Regions from separate parts of the Paenibacillus jepli genome, predicted to be linked through region 2. Evidence: predicted binding sites of a transcription regulator. Region 2 holds the regulator's gene; the other holds the start of a gene.
The links. The regulator NrdR, encoded in region 2, represses ribonucleotide reductase genes. The targets are predictions, from matches to a motif close to AACACNATATATNGTGTT.
Positions count from the first base shown of each region.

Region 1: the regulator NrdR is predicted to act here: its motif matches at 1,379-1,396, upstream of ABC336_RS03075 (adenosylcobalamin-dependent ribonucleoside-diphosphate reductase).

Region 1 covers NZ_JBDFMD010000001.1:647,199-650,408, reverse strand. The annotation lists gene ABC336_RS03080 (DEAD/DEAH box helicase) at 1-1,183, opposite strand, end outside; gene ABC336_RS03075 (adenosylcobalamin-dependent ribonucleoside-diphosphate reductase) at 1,488-3,210, shown strand, end outside.
Region 2 covers NZ_JBDFMD010000001.1:1,019,543-1,022,752, reverse strand. The annotation lists gene coaE (dephospho-CoA kinase) at 1-570, shown strand, start outside; gene ABC336_RS04710 (lytic transglycosylase domain-containing protein) at 567-1,130, shown strand; gene ABC336_RS04705 (alpha/beta-type small acid-soluble spore protein) at 1,246-1,464, opposite strand; gene nrdR (transcriptional regulator NrdR) at 1,582-2,061, shown strand; gene ABC336_RS04695 (S-layer homology domain-containing protein) at 2,442-3,210, shown strand, end outside.

The sequences.
Region 1 (3,210 bases), 370 kb from region 2:
TCTCATTCATGTCCCTTATCAGCCGCAAAGCAGTCTCCGCTTTGGTATTAGCCTGGATCTGTCGGATATATTCGACCAGCTCCCAAATCTTCGGCCGCAGTGGTGAATCTTCAGGCGTCTTCTTGAACATATTGACGAGCGTGATGAACACGGCATCCCGGCTGCTGCACACCTCACGCTGCAGCGTGACCAGCGACAGCATGCTGGTCAGGTCGCCGCCGCTCTCGGCGTACCGCTGTTTGACAAAGCTGGTCACAGCTTCATAAAGCGCCTGTTCCTCGGGAGAGAGCTGCAGCGGGATATTCTTGACGATGCGGCGGGTGAACTCGATACCGCCATCTCCCCGGCGGTTGCGGATCATGACGCCTGAGAGCGCATCATGAAGTTCAGTTTCGTTTTTGGGCTGCCGTTTATCGACGACAAAATTGGCCGCAAATTCGCTCTGCCCGCCCAATTGTCCCGGCTTGAGCAGGGTGATCAGATTGTACAGCTCATCAAGCTCATTCTGCACCGGCGTAGCTGTCAGCAGCAGGCAGTATTTTTTGCGCAGCAGGGTTGCGAACTGATAATTGGTAGTTTTTTTGTTCTTCAGCTTATGAGCTTCGTCGATAATCAACATATCGTAGTCCGTGCCGAGCAGCAGCTCGCGATGCGGCTCCCGCTTGGCGGTATCGATCGAAGCGACGACGACATCATAATGCCACGTGTGGGCTTTTTTTTGAGCCACGGCGGCGATTCCGAATTTTTGGTTGAGCTCCCGGACCCACTGAAGCACGAGTGAAGCTGGCACCAGGATAAGCGCCTTTTTGACGAGCCCGCGAACGATATATTCTTTGAGGATCAGTCCGGCCTCGATCGTCTTGCCGAGACCGACCTCATCTGCGAGAATCGCTCGTCCGCCCATGCCGTCCAAAACTTTGCGAGCGGTGGAGATCTGGTGGGGCATCGGATCAAAGGACGGCAGCACGCGCAGACACTGCAGCTCGTCGAAGCTGTCGATTTTGCGCGCCTGCTGGGCTTCGATTGCCAGCTTATAGAGCACCCATTCATCCCAAGGACCGTTTTTGGCCAGACGCTGCTGCAGCTCATCCTGCCAGCTGCGGTCAAAATGAAGCTCGACCAACGGATGGAGTTTGTTCTTGCCGGGCGAGTCCGAACTTGCAGAATGTGTGGAGTTGGCCATTGTTTATCCTCCTTATGAGAGCCTTGCCCTTGCAGGGGCGAGGGCTGGCTGTGAGAAACATTACATGTCTATCAGTATTGCCGCAATCTAGGGGAATCATAAGAGGAACCCGCAAAAACAGGGACACTTCAGGATCGCGACCGCTTGGACAGGCGGAAGGTTGCGTCACCAGATTGTGAGATTTAGAACGGTGGTAATACAATATATAGTATGTTATTATGAAACAAACATACAATATGTAGTGATTGGTTAGTCTGAATGGATCCGAATGATCAATCCTGCAGCAAATGGAGGCGTGGTAAAGATGGCAGAGGTGCAGACCAGCAGCTTGACAGGGTTAAGCGAGAAAATATTCCTGGATCGTTACGCTTGGAAGGCTGATGACCCGGCCGCTGCGAAGCCGGGAGATACCGTGCTGGTCATGATAAAGGATGACCCGAAATTCCCGGCCAAGGAAGCCGGAGAAGTCATCGAGCGTACCGGCAGCCAGGCGACCGTGAAAACAAGAAGCGGGCTGATCGTCACGACCGATGTGGACAAGCTGACCTTGACGCGCGAGCAGACCCCTGAGCAGATGTGGGACCGGCTCGCGGAAGCAATGGCTGCGGTAGAAGAGACCGAGCCGCTGCGCAAGCAGTGGCAGCAGAGGTTCCGGTCGATCCTGGCGGATTGGAAGCTGGTCCCGGGCGGCAGGATCGCCGCAGGGGCAGGGGCGAGCGACGAGCTGACGTTGTTCAACTGCTATGTGCTGCCGTCCCCTCATGACAGCCGTGGTGGCATCATGGCCACGCTCACCGAGATGACCGAGGTGATGGCCAGAGGAGGCGGTGTCGGCATCAATCTGTCGTCGCTGCGGCCCAAACGGGCGGTCGTCGCCGGCGTCAACGGTTCATCGAGCGGTTCAGTGTCCTGGGGCGGCCTGTTCAGTTATACGACCGGGCTGATCGAGCAGGGCGGCAGCCGACGGGGTGCCCTTATGCTGATGATCAACGACTGGCATCCGGATCTGGAGGATTTCATCACGGTCAAGCAAAAGATGGGCGAAGTAACCAATGCCAACCTCTCGGTTTGCGTCAGCAACGGCTTCATGGAGGCGGTCAGAGAGGATCTGGAGTGGGAGCTCGTCTTCCCGGACACCCGGGATCCGGATTATGACCGGCTCTGGCAGGGAGATCTGGCAGCTTGGCGGGAGATGGGCAAGCGGGTCATCCCTTACCGGACCGTCAGAGCACGCGAGGTCTGGCATACGATCATCGAGTCGGCGTGGAAGTCGGCGGAGCCCGGTGTCGTCTTCATGGAACGCTACAATGAGATGTCGAACAGCTGGTATTTCAACCCGGTCATCTGCACGAACCCGTGCGGCGAGCAGGGACTGCCGGCGTGGGGCGTCTGCAACCTGTCCGCGATCAATCTTTCCCGGTTCTACGATGAGACCGCGCATGATGTGGACTGGCAGGAGTTGGGCCAAGTGACGCGATGGGCGGTTCGGTTCCTGGATAATGTCATCGATGTGACACCTTATCATTTCGAGCAAAATGAAGCGAACCAGAAACGGGAGCGCCGGGTCGGTCTGGGGACGATGGGGCTGGCGGAGCTGTTGATCCGGCTGGAGATCCGCTATGGCAGCGAGGAGTCGCTGGGCTTCCTGGACCGTTTGTACGGATTCATCGCCAAGGAGGCGTATCTGGCTTCTACCGAGATCGCGGCGGAGAAAGGCTCGTTCCCGGCTTTCGAGTCCGACAAGTTCTTAAGCAGCGGCTTCATGCGCGAGCTGGCAACGGTGTACCCCGAGGTGGGGGAAGCGGTCCGTGGGCGCGGCATCCGCAATGTAACCCTGATTACGCAGGCGCCTACTGGCAGCACAGGCACGATGGTCGGCACCTCGACCGGCATCGAGCCTTACTTTGCCTTTGAATATTACCGTCAGAGCCGGCTGGGGTATGACAAGCAGCTCGTGCCGATCGCCCAAGTCTGGAAGGACCGGCACCCCGGCGAAGAGCTGCCGGACTATTATGTCACCGCCATGG
Region 2 (3,210 bases):
TGCGGCAAAAGCACAGTCGCGGCGATGCTGGCGGCCCGCGGCGCCGCACTGACGGATGCGGATCAAGTCGCCAGGGAAGTGGTGATGCCGGGCGAGCCCGCGCTCGCAGCCGTCGTCCGGCAGTTCGGACAAGCCGTGCTCTCGGCGGATGGGACACTTGATCGTCCGGGGCTGGGCAAGCTGGTATTCGGCAACCGGGAGAGGTTGAAGGAGCTGGAAGCGATCCTTCACCCGGCTATCCGAGAGCGGATGCAGAGCCGGCTCCAGCAATATGAAGACGAGGACCCTGACCGACTGGCGGTGGCCGATGTACCGCTGCTATTCGAGACTGGACAAGCCGGGCTGTACGAAGGCGTGCTAGTGGTATACATACCCCAGCCCTTGCAGGTCGAGCGGCTGCTGGCGCGCTCCCCCGGGATGACGGAGGAAGAGGCGCTCTCGAGAATCGGGCTGCAGATGGATATCGAAGAGAAGCGCAGCAGGGCCGATTGGGTCATCGACAACAGCGGATCGCTCGAGGAGACGGAGCAGCAAGTGGAAGCCTTTATGCGGAAGGCGGTGAAACGGTGAGACGACTGATGCGTACAGTTGTACTGCTGGCGGTAGTTGTCGCTACCGTCGTGTTGTTCATCCGCTCGGATCGTATCGAACAGATGATGTATCCGATTCATTATCGGGAGGATATACGTGCCAGTGCAAGCAATTACAAGGTGGATCCATATCTGCTGGCGGCAATCATCCGCTCGGAGACCAACTACCAGACCGGGCGTGAGTCGTCCAAAGGCGCGCTGGGCATCATGCAGATCATGCCGGACACAGCCGACTGGATTATCGATCAAGCCAATTTTACTTCTGTGACCATGGATGACATCCATCATCGCGCGGATGTAAGCATCGAGATGGGGTCATGGTATATTCATTCCCTGAGCAAGCAATTCGATCAGAATACGATCGCGGCAGTGGCCGCGTACAACGCGGGTCCCGGCAATGTGAAGCGCTGGATGTCGGAGCAGGTGTGGGACGGCACCCTTGATCAATTGAGCGATGTTCCGTTCGGAGAGACGAGGCATTATGTGAAGCGCGTTTTTTATTACTATGAAAAGTATAAGTCCTTATATCCGACACTTTGACGGAAGGCAGGGACGTTCTATATAGAGTGAAATTGGCTAGCGTCCATTACACCAAAGAAAGCCTTGACCGGCTGACTTTCGGCAGTGGTCAAGGCTTTCGAATTAAGACTTAGTATTATTTGTATTGCCCGGCAAGGGATTGCTCAGCGATCTGTACCAGGCGGCGGGTAATATAACCCCCGATGGAACCCGCATCGCGAGTTGCCATATTGCCGTAGTATCCGTCTTGCGGAATAGCAATACCCAGCTCTTGCGCTACCTCGAATTTCATTTGGTCCAGCGCTGCTGTTGCTTGTGGTACGACCAGTTGGTTGCTGCTGCGGTTTTGGCTCATGTGTGTCACCTCCTTGCGGTTGGTAAAAGTATTATGTGCGATTTTCGTCTGATCATAACCGAGAATACATGGTAATTATTGTCCCCATACTTTAAGAGAACGGAGGGAATGACGAACATGAAATGTCCCTATTGCGATTATGCGGGTACCAAGGTGCTGGATTCCAGACCGGCCAACGAAAATAAATCGATCCGCAGACGGCGCGAATGCGAGCAGTGCAGCCGACGGTTCACGACCTTCGAGATGATCGAGGAGACGCCGCTTATCGTCATCAAGAAAGGCGGCAGCCGCGAAGAGTTCAGCCGCGATAAAATCCTGCGCGGGTTGATCCGAGCCTGCGAGAAGCGACCAGTCTCTATTGATCAGTTGGAGGTTATCGTCTCCGAGGTGGAGAAGGAGATTCGGACCACGGCACAGGCTGAGGTCGAGAGCTTCCAGATCGGCGAGCTGGTGATGGAGCAGCTGTACCCGATTGATGAAGTCGCTTACGTGCGCTTCGCCTCGGTATACCGGCAGTTCAAGGATATCAACATGTTCATGAAAGAGCTGACCGGTTTGCTATCCAAGCATCCGATGTCTGACAAGGACGGGCGGTAGCAGGGAGCGTTAATTTGTATTGGTCTGTAGACGTTCGAAACGAACATGAGGATGGTCGAAAAAACAGTGGCAGCGATGCCTCTGTTTTTTTGTCGTTAAGAATTTTGGTTGCTTCGGCAAGATGTGTCCGCTAACCGCTGGTTGTCAGCTGTGACACACCTTTCTTCCTCTATTTGCTGGCAAACCCGCCACGCGTCGACTGTAACGTACCGGGCATCGTCAGAGCCAGGGGATAGTCTTTAATAATTATTTTCAGGATGATAAACATACGATGCAAAATTAAACGAAAAAAAATTTGACAGCTGCTGGAAGGATGCGGTATGCTTTTATCAATTGGGTTAATGAGAATGATAATCAATTGAGGGTGGAGGGCTTTTATTTTGAATACGTACATAAAAACAACGGCTGCATCTGTAGCACTCATGGCTGTTCTGCTAACACCGGTGTCACCTGGGGCCGCGATTTCCGGTACAAATCAACAAGGACCTTCTATCGCATACGCGGCAGAGACAGGGCAGCAGCTGGCTGATGGTGTGTACAGCCTGGACTACACCTTCCTGAAGCACAATACCGACCAGGTCTCCGTCATGCAGGATTATGTCGTGACTCCGGGCAAGCTCATTGTGCAAAACGGCAAGTTGACGGTAGAAGTGACTCTAAAGCAGAGCAAGGAGATTATTGGGTTCAAAATCGACACTGGCAACGGGCTTGCGACACCGGAGACGGTAGTGGAGAACGAGCAAGCCAATACCCGAGTCGTCTCGTTTGAGGTTGACGATCTGAGTGAGAAGCTTGAGGGCTGGGTGAAGATCTACTGGCAGGTCAGTCCGACCTTCCTGTATGATCACGAGTACAAGGTAGAGCTGCAGCTGGATAAGGACTCAATCGAGGAATGGCAAGGGGAGCAGGAGCCTACAGAACCAGTGGACCCTGAGCCTGAGCAGCCCACCCAGCCGGAGCAGCCAGCGCCAGGGCCTGAAGAGCCTGTCGCACCTTCTCCTGATTTCACGGATCTGACGAATCATTGGGCAAAATCCGCGATCGAGCAAGCTGTGAGCAAGGGGATCGTCAATGGCTATGAGGATAACACCTTCCGTCCTAATGGACAGGTGAGCCGGGCGGAATTTGTGGCCATGCTGGGACGTGCGC